Regions from separate parts of the Jeotgalibaca ciconiae genome, predicted to be linked through region 1. Evidence: predicted binding sites of a transcription regulator. Region 1 holds the regulator's gene; each other region holds the start of a gene.
What was found. Region 1 encodes Rex, which represses fermentation and respiration genes when NADH is low (regulators of the CRP and FNR family bind a similar motif). Its sites were predicted from a motif close to TTGTGAANTANTTCACAA; they were not measured.

Region 1 (4,222 bases):
TTCCCACTGATTCAAGAAAGTGTTTTGCTTGTCTTGCAGGTGTACAAGTTGATCATGAAATTCTTGTACTTTTTCATGGTCTCCAAAAACTTCTGGTAAAGTTAATTTTTTTTCTATATTTTCGATGTCTGCTTCAATTATTTCTAATTCCTCTTCAATCGATTCGATCATCCGCATTAATTTACGTTCGTTTTTTGCACGTTCTTTATTTGCTTGATAATCATTTTTGCTTTTCGCTGCGTTGGTTTCAGAAGAATCTTGGTCTTTCTCAATCTGTTCTTCGGCAGTGAGTAAAGCTAATTGCTCTTCTTCTTCTTTTTTCTCTAAATAATAATCATAATCGCCTAAGTAAAGTTGGCTGCCATTTTCTGAAAGTTCCAAAATACTGGTAGCAATGCGATTAATAAAGTAGCGGTCATGCGAGACAAATAGGAGCGTACCGTCATATTCGATCAAAGCATTTTCTAAGACTTCTTTACTGTCAATATCCAAGTGGTTTGTAGGCTCATCAAGCATGAGTACGTTATTTTTTTCCAATGCGAGTTTACATAAAGATAAGCGAGCTCTTTCGCCACCGCTCAGAGAATGAATGGTTTTCTCCACATCTTCTCCTGTAAAGAGGAAACTGCCGAGGATACTCCGAATATCGGTTTCATTCATTGTTGGATGCAGATCCCATATCTCCGCTAAGACAGTTTTATTGGTTGTTAAGTTTTTCATTTCTTGATCATAATAACCAATATCAAGATTAGATCCGTAATGAATTTTTCCATGAATCATCGGAAGTTCCTTATTTAATGTCTTTAACAGAGTGGACTTACCGATTCCATTAGGTCCCACGATCCCGATTGCTTGTTGTTTTCTCAAATCTAACTGAATTGGTGAAGAAAGAATTTCTCCCTCATAACCAATTGCCCCATCTTCCACGATCAAGACAACATTGCCGCTTTCTTTTTCAACCTCAAAAGAAAAGCGAGCAGACCGCTCATCTCCTTTTGGTTTTTCCAAGCGAGACATTTTCTCCAAACGCTTTCGACGACTCTGCGCCATCTTGGTGGTAGAGGCACGAACAATATTTCTTGCAATATAATCTTCTAATTTAGCGATTTCTTCTTGTTGTTTGTCAAACTGCTTCATTTCCTGCTCTAGGCGAGCGGCTTTTTCTTGTAAATAAAATGAGTAATTACCTTTATAATGATGGATCCGATGACGGCTGATTTCATAGACACTACTAGCAACTTTATCTAAAAAATATCGATCGTGTGAAACAATCAATAAAGTTCCCCGATAACTTAGTAAATAATTTTCTAACCAACTTAATGTTTCAATATCCAAATGGTTTGTAGGTTCATCTAAGATTAATAGATCATTTTTTTCTAATAGAACCTTTGCCAGAGCAAGTCGTGTTTTTTGTCCGCCAGACAACTGGGAAATAGGGCGTTCGTGGTCTTCTTCATAAAAACGGAAACCATGCAAAACAGAACGGATTTCAGATTCATATCCATAAGCATTTTTATCCTGCATTTCCTGCTGAAGAGAATCGTATTTCTTCAAAGCTAGTTCAAATGCAGGCGGATCATTGATTAGTTCTTCGTTCGTAAGTGCGATTGCAGCTTGTTCGGCTTCTTTTGTCAGCTTGATAATTGGTTCGAATACCGATAACATTTCTTCCCAAATGGTTTGGTCAGAATCGACTGTACTATATTGGTCAAGATAACCAATCTGGATGTCTTTTCGTTTTACTACCTTTCCATCATCGGTCGGTTCAATCCCTGCTAATATTTTTAGCAAGGTAGATTTTCCGGCTCCATTTCTTCCCACAAGTGCGATTCGTTCCTGATCTTGAATGGTAATTTGAATATTTTCGAAAAGGATTGCGGACCCAAAGTGGCGAGCGAGATTTTGGCCTTGCAATAATATCATTTATAACTCCTCTTTCTCTTTTTAATATTAATAGATAATGTCAAATAAGAACATGCAAACTAATTTTATCATAGAAAATATATAACTGATAGATAAGGAATTTGCAAAAGCTTTTAATTGTGAAAAACGTCTACACCTTATTTAGAAAGGTGATAAGAACAAAGAGTAAAATAGAAATTTTTTCACAAAAAACTACAAATTAGAATAAAATACTAGATTTTTCACAAACTAATGCTATAATAACACTATGAAATAGTTAGTTAAGATATGTGAATATCTGTATATAGAGCTTTGTTTGAGAACAATATTTTGAAGGAGAGTGTAGAGGATGTCTACAACTAATGAAATACCTAGAGCAACTGCCCGCCGGTTGCCGATTTATCACCGTTATTTACGATATTTGCATAATGCAGGAAAAACAAGAATATCTTCTACGGAATTAAGTGAAGCAGTAAAAGTGGATAGTGCAACGATCCGCAGAGATTTTTCCTATTTTGGAGCACTGGGGAAAAGAGGATATGGTTACGACGTTGCCTATTTATTAGACTTCTTTAGTAAAACGCTGAATCAAGACCGCTTGACTAATGTAGCCTTGATTGGTGTAGGTAATTTGGGACACGCTTTATTGAATTATAATTTTCATTTAAGTAATAATGTACGTATTAGCTGCGCTTTTGATGTAAATGAAGAAATTGTAGGAAAAATTGTCAGTGGTGTGCCCGTGTACTCTATGGCAGAGATGATTGAGCAACTGCGTATTCAACAAATTGATGTTGCAATTTTGACTGTCCCACAAAATGTTGCGCAAGAAGCATCCAATGATTTAGTTGAAGCAGGAGTAAAAGGTATCATGAATTTTACCCCGATTCGACTTTCTGTGCCAGAAGATGTTCGTATTCAAAACGTTGATTTAACAAATGAGTTACAAACGTTGATTTACTTCTTAGATAACAATATATCCTAATAAAAAACGGTTGAAAATCGAATGGAACGATTTTCAACCGTTTTTTCATTTATTATCTTTATCGTCAATATTTTTTTTGATTTTAAAGTAGGTATCAAGCATCCGAAATCCCTGCACAATATTGTTTGTAGCAAAGAGAACACTAAGAATGGCTAAAAAACCCCATCCTGCATTATTCACACTATCGATAGCGAAGTACAGGAATAGTGCCCCGAAAATGAATTTCATACCAATTTGGATTAAGATGTCTTTTAAAGTCATATGTTTCCTTTCTGCTTTTAAAATTTCTGCATTTTATTGCCAAAGAACAGTCCTTACATATTAAATAAGTCTGGGAAAATCAATGGTAAACTAGCATATGCATTCATTAAACTGTGCGCCAAAATAGGAGTTAGAATGTTATTTGTTTTATAATATAAATAACAGAACCACAGTCCTAACGTTCCATATACCAGCATATGTCCATCAAAATGGATAAAGGCAAAAATTAATGAGCTGATTACTGCTGAGCCCATCATTCCAACATTAGAAGAGGACAGTTGTGTAAAAATTGCCTTTCTAAAAACAAATTCTTCCATAATGGGTGCAAATAAAACAATCATTAAAATTAAATAAGGATATTTGCTTGTCAATTCAAGCAAATTTTCTGTATTTGCTGATTCTGGCGAAATCCCAAAAACATTTATCTCAATGATTGCAGTAATTACTTGAATAATAATCGAGCCAATAAAGCCTGCAATACCCCACAATAGTATTTTCCCAATGGATGCAGATTTTTGCTCTGTTATTTCAGTAATAGGAGTCCATTCTTTACGCTGATTCACAAAAATCATTGCGACAGTACCAATAAAGGCAAAAAGTATGGATAGTGTCATGCTCATCTCTATCTGTTTATTTTGCGGGAATAAAAAGACAAGTGGAACAGGTAATAGTTGAACAGCAACATACAAAAAGATGATTTGAGTGGCTGCGGAAAGTTTCTTTTTCATAAATCGTAACCTTTCTGTTAAAGTAACAAAAGTAATAGAATTTTATTTAAGTAAAGTTTCTTCATTACTTAAAAGCCTAAATGAAAGTATATCATATTTTTAGAAAAAATTAATGGATTTGTCTTGCAATCGCTCGAAGATTTGATTAAGATAGATACATAGGTTAGCACTCTTCGAGTTAGAGTGCTAATTCATTCTAAAAATTCTGGAGGGATATTTGTGTTAAAACCATTAGGAAATCGCGTCATCATTGAAGTTGCGAAAGAAGAGGAACAAACAGTTGGCGGCCTTGTGTTACCATCATCTGCCAAAGAAAAGTCACAAACGGGTACAGTGATTGCAATTG
Region 2 (4,222 bases), 1.0 Mb from region 1:
TGTGTTTTGAATCACGGTATGTTTTATGTTTTTGAACTTTACCCATAAAGTCTTTTAATAACCAAACTCCAATGTCATCCGCACGATCATCGTTGTTTCCATATTTTGGATAGTCTCCTTCAATTTCGAAATCGACCGCGATACCATCTTCATCACGAATTACTTTTACTTTTGAGTGTTTAATTGCTGATAAGGAGTCAATTGCTACAGAGAAACCAGCAATTCCGGTTGCCATTGTACGCATAACGTGCGTATCATGTAGAGCCATTTCGAGATTTTCGTAACTATACTTATCGTGCATATAGTGGATTACATTCAATGTATTAATGTATAGACCTGCTACCCATTCATTCATTAAATCATATTTTTCCATAACTTCATCAAAATCCAAGTATTCAGAAGTAATTGGTTGATATTTTGGTCCAACTTGCTTTTTAGTAACTTCATCCACACCACCATTAATTGCATATAATAGTGTTTTAGCTAAGTTTGCACGAGCTCCAAAGAATTGCATTTGTTTACCAATGCGCATTGCAGATACACAACAAGCAATTCCGTAATCATCGCCCCACTCCAAGCGCATTACATCATCATTCTCATACTGGATGGAACTTGTCTCGATAGAAATGTGTGCACAGAACTTCTTGAATGCTTCCGGTAATTTTGTCGACCATAAGACAGTCAAGTTTGGTTCAGGTGCTGTTCCCATGTTCTTTAATGTTTGTAAGAAACGGAAACTGTTTTTTGTAACCAATGTACGGCCGTCTTCTCCCATGCCCCCAATTGATTCGGTTACCCAAGTAGGGTCTCCTGAGAACAATTCGTTGTAATCTGGCGTACGGGCAAATTTAACTAAACGAAGTTTCATAACAAAGTGGTCAACAATTTCTTGTGCTTCCACTTCTGTTAATGTGCCATTTTTAAGATCACGTTCGATATAAATATCCAAGAATGTAGATACACGCCCAAGTGACATAGCCGCTCCATTTTGTTGTTTAACCGCTGCTAGATAGCCCAGGTATAACCATTGGAATGCTTCTTGTGCAGTAGTTGCGGGTTTTGAAATATCGAATCCATAAATATTTCCTAGTTCTTTCAATTCTTTCAATGCTCGATATTGGTCGCTCATTTCTTCACGTAAACGAATAATATCCTCAGACATTGTTCCGTTACCAATTACTGCATAATCTTTTAATTTTTGTTCCATTAAATAATCTACACCGTATAAGGCTACGCGACGATAATCTCCGATGATTCTTCCACGTCCATATGCATCAGGCAATCCTGTGATAACTTTGTTTGATCTAGCTGCACGCATTTCAGGTGTATATGCATCAAAAACCCCTTGATTATGTGTTTTTCTGTAATCGCGGAATATTTTTGATACTTCAGCGTCAATTTCGTAACCATATGACCCTGCAGACTGTTCACTCATGCGGATGCCGCCGAATGGTTGTAAGGAACGTTTAAAAGGTTTTTCTGTTTGGAAACCAACAATTTTTTCTTTGTCTTTATCTAAGTATCCCGGACCATGAGAAGTGATGGTAGATACAACTTTTGTATCCATATCCAATACTCCGCCTGCTTCTCGCTCTTGTTTTGTCAAATCCATTACTTGTGCCCAAAGTTCATTTGTAGTAGCTGTAGGACCTTCCAAAAATTCTGCACTGCCTTCATAAGGTGCATAGTTTTGTTGGATAAAATCTCGCACATCAACTTCTGTTTTCCAAGTCTTTCCTTTAAAGCCTTGCCATTGTTCCATGAATAAAGCCTCCCATTTAACTCTTATTGTGATTTATGTAACACACTTTATGAATTCATTATAACACGTTAAAATGATTGTGCAATACTTTTCAATCAGATTCTTTAAAATAAATATTTATTTTAAAGAAATACCTAAAATCCTTTATTCAATAAGCTTCTTGAGCTTTTAAAATTTTCCTCGAATTAAAAATTAATTCACTTTTATTTCGAAAAAATGGAAACAAAAAAGCAAACTGTATTATACAACAGTTTGCTTCTGTACTAATTCGTGTTTTTTAATCTTCTAATTGTGAAAGAGAGTATATTTTCTTAATCGAATAGATCATTCCTTCATCTTTCTCAACTAAAACAGAGGAACCATTCGTATATCTTGCACTGAATGGGACATTCTTGCTGTATAGTTCTTTTGTCTGACCTCTTGTGGTTCGAATGCGATATAAAGTATTTGCTTCGGTGTCTGCATCCATATAAATAATTCTATGAGGATTTGTTTTTAATTCCTTGATTAACATTAGCCCACGTTTTGCTCTTCCCAATCTTGGAATTTCACTCGTTCTAAATCGCTTGGCATTTCCTCGTTGAGTCATAATTAAAATTGGATATTTCTCATCATCCATTTCAAATATTGCAGCTCCCACTACATAATCATCTACTTTTAAGTTAATCGCCTTAACACCGCTTGTACGAATTCCCGTTACAGATATTTCGTCTAGTAAATAGCGTAAACTAAAGCCACCATTTGTTATAAGTAATACTTCGTATTCTTTTTTAGCTGCATCAATAAAATGGATATTGGTGACGAAATCTGTTTCCGTCTTTAAACGAATTGCTGTACTTTTTTTCCTTTTGTAACCTCTAAACGTTTGATATTCGGATAATAACGACCGTTTAATCATGCCCTCTTTGGTGACAAAAATAACGGATTGGCTCTCAGACAATTCTTCCTCATGTTTGATAATTTTTGCAACAAGAATTTCTTCATTATTCGCAAAAGGAATACTCTGAGATAAATGATGTCCCATATCCTTCCATTTTAATTCCGGTAATTCGTAAATGGGGAAATGCATATAATCGCCTCTATTAGTAAAGATGGCAATGGCATCCAAAGTAGAAGCTTTCTCAATAAGCAACGGCTGATCGCCTTCTCGTAATCCTATATCAGTCAAATCGGTCGCTGCAAAAGAACGGAGATTGGTACGTTTATAATATCCTTCTCGTGTTAAGACAACGACAACTTCTTCTTCTGGAATTAACACTTCGGTCTCGATTTTTATCTCATCTATTTCTTCTTCAATTACTGATAGACGAGGGGTAGCATATTTCTTTTTGATTTCATTCAGTTCGTTTTTCATTACCAATAACAATGTCTTCTCGTTCTTTAAAATACTATTATAAGAGGCAACTAACTCGCTTAAATCCAGACGTTCATTTTGAAGAGCAACTATATCTGTATTGGTTAAACGATAAAGTTGTAAAGAAACAATTGCTTCAGCCTGAACTTCCGAAAAATCAAAAGTTTTCATTAAATTGTTTTTAGCATCTTTTTTATCATTACTATTTCGAATAAGTTGGATTACTTCATCTAAAATAGAAACTACTTTTATTAAAGCATCTACGATATGCAATCGTACTTCTGCTTTTTTTAAATTGTAGCGGGTTCTGCGAACAATCACTTCTTTTTGATGAGCGATATAGGCTTTTAATATATCTGATATACCAACTTGTTTGGGCATTCTTTCATCAATCGCAACCATGTTAAAGTTATAATTTACTTGTAAATCAGTATTTTTAAATAAGTAATTCAAAATACCTTCTGCATTCACGTCTTTTTTAAGTTCAACGACAATTTGCAATCCTGTACGGTCTGTCTCATCACGAACTTCTGCGATTCCTTCAAGTTTTCGGTTAATCCGAATCTCATCCATTTTCTTGACTAATTGTGCTTTATTCACTTCAAAAGGAATTTCGTTGATTACAATTTGCTGCTTGCCGCCGCGAAGGGATTCGATTACTGCTTTTGATCGAACAACTACTTTTCCCCTTCCTGTTTTATAAGCAGTTTTCAGTCCGTCAATTCCTTGTATAATCGCTCCAGTCGGAAAATCAGGTCCTTTCACAAATTTCATTAATTGATCTAAAGTCGCATTTGGATGTTCTATTAAATAGGTTGTTGCATCAATTATTTCTCCTAAATTATGAGGCGGAATATCGGTCGCATATCCTGCTGAGATACCTGTTGTCCCATTCACTAAGAGATTGGGATAACGCGCTGGTAGCACTAATGGCTCCTCATCGGTATCATCAAAATTCAACATAAAATCAACCGTTTCCTTATCGATGTCGCCAAGTAATTCACTCGATATCTTTGCCAGACGTGCTTCCGTATAACGCATAGCTGCAGCAGGATCTCCATCCATACTTCCGTTATTCCCATGCATTTCAATAAGGGGTTCACGCA
Region 3 (4,222 bases), 840 kb from region 1:
TAAGCTAAAAGGAATAATGGAAGAGTTTCCGAAGATACAACTAAGTATTGAAAATGATCAATCAAGAGATGGGGGCAGTCCTGAAAAATTGTCTGCATTGATTGTAACAGCTCACGAAAAAAAATTGCCTTTAAAAATAACATTTGATACGGGGAACTTTGTCTATATTCAAGAAGATTCTGAAAAAGCTGCCCATGTTTTGCAGGACTTCGTTCATTACATCCATATTAAAAATGTAAAACGAAACCAAAAAGGGGAGCTCGAACTAGCTCATTTTGAAACAGGCGTTGTGAACATACCAAATGTACTAAGTTCTTTTCCAGAGGGTGTTCCAGCAGCGATTGAATACCCTTGTGGAAGTAAAGATGAGGCTATGTATGTTTTGAAAAAGCAAAAAGAACAGATTGAGAAATATTAAAATAAAAAAGTGCGATTATCCAAGATTTATTCTTGAGTAATCGCGCTTTTTTTATTTCACGGATTATTTTTACTGTGGTATACTATGGAGTGACTAGTTTTAGAAGGAAGGGAAAATATTGGTTGAACCAGCAATCCGTTATCGGTTAATAAAGAAAGAAAAACATACTGGTGCAAGACTAGGAGAGATTATTACACCACATGGAACGTTTCAAACTCCTATGTTCATGCCAGTTGGGACATTAGCGACTGTAAAATCAATGTCTCCTGAAGAGTTAAAAGAAATGGGCTCGCAAATTATCTTAAGCAATACCTATCATTTGTGGTTGCGTCCGGGTGCAAACTTAGTAGAAGAAGCAGGCGGATTACATAAATTTATGAACTGGGATAAAGGAATTCTGACAGATTCAGGTGGATTCCAAGTGTTCTCATTAGCGGAAAATCGTAAGATCACGGAAGAGGGAGTACATTTCAGAAACCATTTAAATGGCGCAAAGATGTTTCTTTCACCAGAAAAAGCGATTGATATCGAAAATAAATTAGGAGCAGATATCATCATGAGCTTTGATGAGTGTCCGCCTTTTAATGAAAGTTATGACTATATTAAGAAGTCCATTGAGCGAACCAGTCGTTGGGCAGAACGTGGCTTACAAGCGCATAAAAAGCCAGCAGAGCAAGGATTATTTGGAATCATCCAAGGTGGCGGCTACAAAGATCTTCGTTTGCAAAGTGCCAAAGATCTTATGTCAATGGACTTTCCTGGATATTCAATTGGTGGCTTATCAGTTGGAGAGACGAAGGAAGAAATGAACGCAGTATTAGACTATCTTACACCGGTTATTCCTGATGAAAAACCGAGATATCTGATGGGCGTAGGAGCACCTGATTCCTTGATTGATGGTGTTATTCGTGGAATAGACATGTTTGATTGCGTGTTGCCAACCAGAATTGCAAGAAATGGTACTTGTATGACAAGCAAAGGACGTTTAGTAGTTAAAAACGCTAAATTTGAACGAGATTTTCGACCATTAGATGAAAATTGTTCTTGCTATACTTGTCAAAACTATACACGTGCCTACATTCGCCATTTATTTAAGGCAGACGAAACCTTTGGATTGCGTCTTACAAGTTATCATAATTTACACTTTTTGATAAATCTAATGAATCAAGTTCGACAAGCAATTTTGGACGATAATTTATTAGAGTTTCGTGAAGCATTTATCGAAGAATACGGTTATAATCAAAAAAATGCTAAAAACTTCTAATAGTTATGGTAAGTAAGCTGCTGTTTTGGTAAGGTTTTATATATACATTAAAAATGATGGAGGAATTTATTATGCCACAAGGACTAACGATGATTCTTTTTTACGGACTTTTATTTGGAGTAATGTACTTTATTCTTATTCGTCCTCAAAAGAAACAACAAAAGAAAACACAAGATATGCTGAGCCAAGTAAAACCTGGAGATAGCGTAGTTACAATTGGTGGTTTACACGGGGTTGTAGACGAAGTAAATACGACAAATAATACAGTGACACTTGATTGCGAAGGGATTTTCTTAACATTTGAAAAACGTTCTATTTCGCGTGTTGTAAAAGCTTCAACAATTACAACAGAAGCGGGAATTGTAGAGTCAGACGATATCACTCAAGACAATGAGGAAACGAACGAATAGTTCTTATTTCAAAATGGAGTGGAGAGCGGGATGACTGAAGAAAATACTGATTTTTACGAAGAATTGCTTCCATGGTTTGAACTAAAGGTGTCGGAATTTTCTAAAGAAGGATATTCAAATATCGAGACAAGCGATTTGATTCTTTGTTTTAAAAATCTTGTCTGGAGACATTCCGTGCCACAATACTACTACCAACAAGTATTCGAAATATTGAATCTTAATGTAAATCAATATTTTGATTATAAGTCGTTAGAAGCGCAAGTATATAATGTTTCATCTTTGGAAGAAATTAATTTTGAAGAGTTTTTTTAAGAAGAGGAATAGATCCGTTGGAATCAACAACGGATCTATTTTTTTCTTTAATTGTTAAATCAATCACAAAAGCGCTTACAACGTTTAAATAATAACGATTAGGGGTGGTGGTTGATGTGAAGGGGTTTATAAACATGTGAAACAAAATACAAAAAGGTGTTTACAATGATTAAAAGATGTAATATAATAATTTGTGAAATAAAGAACAAACAAGGAGATGTTTTATATGTCAGCTTTGAATGTGAAAGAAGTGCAAACTGCACCTGAAGAAATGATTGATAATCTCGCAGAAAATGGTTTGAAAGCTTTAGCAAAAATGGAATTAATGGATCAAGAAAAAATAGATGAGATTGTTCGGCATATGGCATTATCTGCACTTGATCAACATATGGAACTCGCAAAAATGGCTGTTGAAGAAACAGGCAGGGGCGTTTACGAAGATAAATGTTTGAAGAATATTTATGCTTCTGAGAACATTTGGCATTCAATCAAAAAAAATAAAACTGTTGGAATTATTGAAGATAATGATGTAGACCAAATTGTTCGAATTGCTGCACCTTTAGGAGTTTTGGCAGGAATTATTCCAACAACGAATCCTACATCAACCACTATTTTTAAAGCACTCATTAGCATGAAGACACGCAATCCAATTATTTTTTCTTTCCATCCAAGTGCTGAGAAATGTTCAGTCGCGACTGCCGAGCTTCTCTATAAAGCAGCTCTTGAAGCAGGTGCACCAGAAGGATGTATTCAGTGGATTGACGGTGTTTCAATGGAAAAAACAAATCTATTGATGCATCATCCGGATGTTGCTGCGGTGTTGGCTACTGGTGGTGCAGCGATGGTAAAAGCTGCTTATTCAACTGGTAAACCAGCTCTAGGCGTGGGTCCAGGTAATGTACCGGCATATGTTGAAAAGACTGCTGATGTTAAAAGAGCGGTAAATGACTTAGTGCTTTCCAAAACATTTGATAATGGAATGATTTGTGCATCAGAACAAGCAGTCATTGTCGATAAAGAAATTTATGATGAAGTTAAAAAAGAATTTACAAAGAGAAGAGCTTACTTCGTAAAAGAAAAAGAAGTGGCTAAATTAGAAGCAGCTATGATGCGCGAAGACAAGCAAGGGGTAAATCCTCAAATTGTTGGAATGGCTGCAACGAAAATTGCTGAATTGGCAGGGATTAAAGTTCCAGAAGACACAAAGTTGTTGATTGTTGAATTACCTGGAGCGGGAGCAGAATATCCTTTATCAAGAGAGAAACTATCGCCGGTATTGGCAATGATGAAATCAACTTCTCACCAACATGCTTTCAAATTGAGTAAAGATATGCTTGCTTTAGATGGACTTGGACATTCGGCATGTATTCATACGACAGATGATGATTTAATTCTTGAATTTGGAAAACAGATGAAAGCTTGTCGTATTTTAGTAAATTCTCCTACAGCACAAGGCGGTATTGGCGGTCTGTACAATAATAATATTCCTTCCTTAACACTTGGATGCGGTTCGTACGGAAGAAACTCTGTATCGGGGAATGTTTCTTCATTCGACTTATTGAATATTAAAACGGTAGCGAAAAGGAGAAATAACATGCAATGGATAAAAGTTCCTGACAGAATTTATTTTGAAGAGAATTCAGTACGTTACTTGCGTGATATGAGAGATATTGAACGTGTATTCATCGTTTGTGACGAAGGTATGATGAAGCTAGGTTATGTAGATATTGTATTAGAGCAATTAAAACAAAGAAAAGATAAAGTGGTCTACACGATTTTCTCAGATGTTGAACCAAACCCATCAACAGATACAGTCAA
Region 4 (4,222 bases), 600 kb from region 1:
TGCAATAGGTACAATCGTATTCATCTTGTAATTTTACAAAATGTTTCATTGCCCCCACATAATTTCCTATCGTAGGGATCCCGCTTGGTTGAACCCCAGAAAACACTTTTTTCTTCAATTCAAATCACTCTCCTGTTTTCTTCTTATCTATTATAGCTCATTTTAGAAAGCCTTACAGGGATTTTTGATAAGATTAAGAAATTAATCTGTATAATAATGCGTTTGAAACGAGACCCTTGATTAGAATGGTTACAATGTAGATGGAAAAGAGAGAAAACGACTTTATAAACAAATGTTGAAATGACAATGTTTTTTACATTTATAGCAAAAATAAGAGAGCCAATTATGTACGATTTTTGACAGAAAAATGAAATTGTTTTTGAAATAAGGTAGTAATTTGTTTTGAAATACGGTATAATAATACTCGTAAAGTAAAATGTTTGACTAGATGAGCGATTGCTTATATGAAAGGGGAGATCCACTTATGGTTACTCTATATACTTCACCAAGCTGCACGTCATGTCGTAAAGCACGAGCATGGTTAGAGGATAATAATATTCCTTATACTGAAAGAAACATTTTTTCTGAGCCTTTGTCACAAGTAGAAATTAAAGGTATTTTGAAAATGACAGAAGAAGGCACTGAAGAAATTATTTCTACACGTTCGAAAGCATTTCAAGAAATGAACGTGGATCTCGACGATTTACCGCTGAACACCTTGTTCACGTTAATCCAAGAGAATCCTGGTTTATTACGTCGTCCGATTATCCTCGACGAAAAAAGATTGCAAGTAGGTTATAATGAAGACGAAATTCGTCGATTCCTACCTCGAGAAGTACGTGCAATTGAACTTAAAAAGGCTCAAGAGTTGGCCAATTTTTATTAACACAAAATTAATTATAAAAACATGTCCGATTTTCGGACATGTTTTTTTGTAGACTAGGGGATTATAAGTTCAGCCATCAATGTCTAGCTCCCAAGTCCAGACCTAGTGAAAAAAAGATAAATTTGCCCCATTGCGCGCTTCGCTGCTCGCTAACGCATATCATTCGACTAACCCGCTGAAGCGTGAAGTCTCCTGACAATTCAGGGTCAAATTTCCTATTTTTTCATAGGCCAAGGCGGACTTGTCCGCTTTTCTTACTATTTAGGACTTTACAGGTATTTTTGGTAGGTAGGTTCCTTTTTTCTAAAAACCATTCTGGACGATTTCAATAACGGCATCGTTAAACTGTTGTTGGATATAAGTATTCTTTGCTTCCGTATTTATTACTAGACTAATATAAAATTTGGGAGCTTTTTTCAAGGGGACCTTTACCAGATCAGAGCGGTTGCCAAGTAAAATATCGGACATGAATGCAACCATATGAGTGGAGGCTGCAATAGATTGGACAGTTTTTATTTCTTTGGCGTATACAATGTTTGGCTCTTTAATACGGTATTCATTTGCCCATTTCTCAAAAACTCGTTGATGTGTGTATCCTTCTGATAATGAAATGAAAACCTCTTCTTGAATTTCCTCTGCGCTTACTGATTTGCTGCCAGCTAAATGGTGGGTTTTTGAAACCCACAGACTCATTTCTTCCTCTAATAACTGAATTTGTTTAATCTTATTTTGCAGAATAAAAGGTGTTTCGTGTCCAATGATGGCAATGGGGACTTTTTCTTCTAGGATAAGTTTTAACATTACATCGGAACTTTCTTCCTCAATTAATTTCAGAGATTTCGTGAAGCGAACAATCTTTGGCAGTATTTTAGGTAGGAAATGACCGCCAATCGTTGGCAAGAAACCGTAATATACTGATTCTTGTTCGATATCTCTTATTAATCGCTTTGTAGTATCCAAGGTTTTAATGATTTCATCAGCACTTTTATACAATAAATCACCGGCTGGCGTTAGAACCATTCTCTTTAAAACTTTGCGACGGTCTATTAGAATCGTATCCAATTCTGATTCAAGTCTTTTTAAAGCCATCGAGATAGAAGGCTGAGATATGAAGAAATGTTCTGCGGTTGCTGTAAAACTTAAGCTACGGGCTAGATGGTGAAAATATACTAAATCCTGCAAATTCATCTTACTTCCTCCCACTAAATAAAAACAATTCGAAATTGTGATTTTTTTAACATAAGTGATATATATAAGCTTTCGGCACATCATAAATTATATTTATAATATCATAAAAAAGGGATATAGGACAGTAGAGGCTTTCTGTGCTAACATAAAGTTATTGAAAAACGCTTACATGGAATGTAATAAGCTAAACAATGGACTTAGCAGCAGGGGAGGATTTTAGTGAAAATCATTAAACAATTATTTTGGATATTCTTGTTTTCGCTTTTAGGGGAAATGGTTTCAGGTGCTCTTGCGAATCTGGTTGCGATTCCTGGAAGTGTTATTGGAATGGTCCTATTATTTTTTGCACTTCATTTTAAATGGCTGAATCTCAACCAAGTAGAAGAAGTGGGAACTTGGCTGACTGATAATATGGCAATCTTTTTTGTGCCGGCTGGTGTTGGTTTGATGACCAACTTTGATGTATTAGCGGAAGTATGGCTCCAGCTATTAATTATTATGATTGTAACAACAGCAATCATGATGTGGTTTATTGGTAGTGTCGTTCAAAAAGTAAAGCAATCTTCTGACCAGAAGAAAGATAATACAGTAGTAGAAAGGACGGATACTTATGTTTGAAAGTTTCATTACAAGTCCTTATCTTTGGGTCAGCTTAACAGTTGGTTTTTATTTACTAGCTGCTAAACTACAGAAAAAATGGCCGATACCGATTTTTAACCCATTGCTATTTTCTATTGTAGCAATCATTCTTTTGCTGTCGGTAACAAGGATTCCATACGGCACTTATCAAACAGGAGGACAGCTCATTGCGACCTTTGTGACACCAGCAACAGTGGCGTTGGCAATTAAACTTGAGAAGAATTTTATTTATTTAAAAGAGAATTATGGCGCCATTTTAACGGGGATTATTTCCGGTATCATTCTTCATACCGTCATGATTTTTGTTTTCGGATTCTTATTTCGTTTTAACAAACAAATGGTTTCAACCCTTTTTTCTAAGTCAATCACAACGGCGATCGCAGTTGGAGTAGCGGAATCACTTGGAGGAATTGTTTCTCTCACGGTAGCAGTTGTAGTGTTTACGGGAATTGTAGGAGCGGTTATTGCTCCGACATTGTTTAAGGTTGCTAAGATTCATGATCCAGTAGCGCAAGGAGTTGCTTTAGGCTCATCTGCACATGCAATGGGTACAGCAAAGGCAATCGAAATCGGTGATGTTCAAGGAGCCATGTCTGGTTTATCTATCGTAGTAACCGGCATTGTAGTGGTTGCTTTAGCACCATTTGCTCAACCGCTGATTCAGCTGTTATTCGGATAAAAATAAAAAAAGCAGTGGAGGTTTTATTTATGACAATCGAACAAATAATTACTTATGATGCACCAACAGTAGTACAAGATATCGAGATAGTAAATACTTACGAGTTAGAAGAACGTGCACGGGAAGTTGTACCGGCAGGTGGATTTGGCTATATGTCAGGTGGTTCAGGTGATGAATACACTTTGCAACAAAATATCAAAGCTTGGGAACACAAAGGGATTCTACCTCGTGTGCTAGCGGATGTAGAGAACCCAGACACTTCTACTTCTATTCTTGGTCATGATATCAAAGTTCCTTTTATCATGGCACCGATTGCTGCTCACGGTTTGGCACACGAAACGAAAGAAGCTGGAACCGCAAAAGGGGTAGCGGAATTTGGTACGATTATGTCGATTAGCGCTTATTCTGGAGCGAAATTTGAAGAAATTGAAAAAGGGCTGAACGGCGGACCACGTTGGTTCCAGATTTATATGAGTAAAGATGATGACTTCAATAAGAATATTATTGATGAAGCAAAAGCGGATGGAGCAACTGCGATTATTCTTACTGCAGATTCTACATTGAGCGGGAATCGCGAAACAGATATACGTAATAAGTTTGTTTATCCGTTTGGTATGCCAATTGTTTCTCGCTATTTAACAGGTTCCGGAAAAAATATGTCTTTAAATAATATCTATGCACAGTCAAAACAAAAGATTACTCGTGACGATGTGAAATTCTTGAAAGAATACTCAGGGTTGCCCGTCTTTGTAAAAGGCTTGCAGTCTCCTGATGATGCTTTGCTTGCAATTGGAGCAGGAGCAGATGGCATATGGGTATCTAATCATGGT

Region 2: the regulator Rex is predicted to act here: its motif matches at 1,789-1,806, upstream of pflB (formate C-acetyltransferase).
Region 3: the regulator Rex is predicted to act here: its motif matches at 2,456-2,473, upstream of adhE (bifunctional acetaldehyde-CoA/alcohol dehydrogenase).
Region 4: the regulator Rex is predicted to act here: its motif matches at 2,110-2,127, upstream of EJN90_RS10575 (CidA/LrgA family protein).

Annotation. Positions count from the first base shown of each region.
Region 1 covers NZ_CP034465.1:1,667,824-1,672,045, forward strand. The annotation lists gene EJN90_RS07910 (ABC-F family ATP-binding cassette domain-containing protein) at 1-1,275, opposite strand, end outside; partial or broken gene EJN90_RS14170 (ATP-binding cassette domain-containing protein) at 1,255-1,849, opposite strand; gene EJN90_RS07915 (redox-sensing transcriptional repressor Rex) at 2,252-2,887, shown strand; gene EJN90_RS07920 (YdiK family protein) at 2,933-3,148, opposite strand; gene EJN90_RS07925 (CPBP family intramembrane glutamic endopeptidase) at 3,202-3,876, opposite strand; gene groES (co-chaperone GroES) at 4,096-4,222, shown strand, end outside.
Region 2 covers NZ_CP034465.1:2,676,366-2,680,587, reverse strand. The annotation lists gene pflB (formate C-acetyltransferase) at 1-1,762, opposite strand, end outside; gene parC (DNA topoisomerase IV subunit A) at 2,040-4,222, opposite strand, start outside.
Region 3 covers NZ_CP034465.1:2,506,005-2,510,226, forward strand. The annotation lists gene EJN90_RS11650 (sugar phosphate isomerase/epimerase family protein) at 1-418, shown strand, start outside; gene tgt (tRNA guanosine(34) transglycosylase Tgt) at 537-1,682, shown strand; gene yajC (preprotein translocase subunit YajC) at 1,754-2,092, shown strand; gene EJN90_RS11665 (post-transcriptional regulator) at 2,123-2,404, shown strand; gene adhE (bifunctional acetaldehyde-CoA/alcohol dehydrogenase) at 2,631-4,222, shown strand, end outside.
Region 4 covers NZ_CP034465.1:2,272,586-2,276,807, forward strand. The annotation lists gene trpS (tryptophan--tRNA ligase) at 1-118, opposite strand, end outside; gene spxA (transcriptional regulator SpxA) at 485-886, shown strand; gene EJN90_RS10570 (LysR family transcriptional regulator) at 1,190-2,074, opposite strand; gene EJN90_RS10575 (CidA/LrgA family protein) at 2,294-2,692, shown strand; gene EJN90_RS10580 (LrgB family protein) at 2,685-3,392, shown strand; gene EJN90_RS10585 (lactate oxidase) at 3,422-4,222, shown strand, end outside.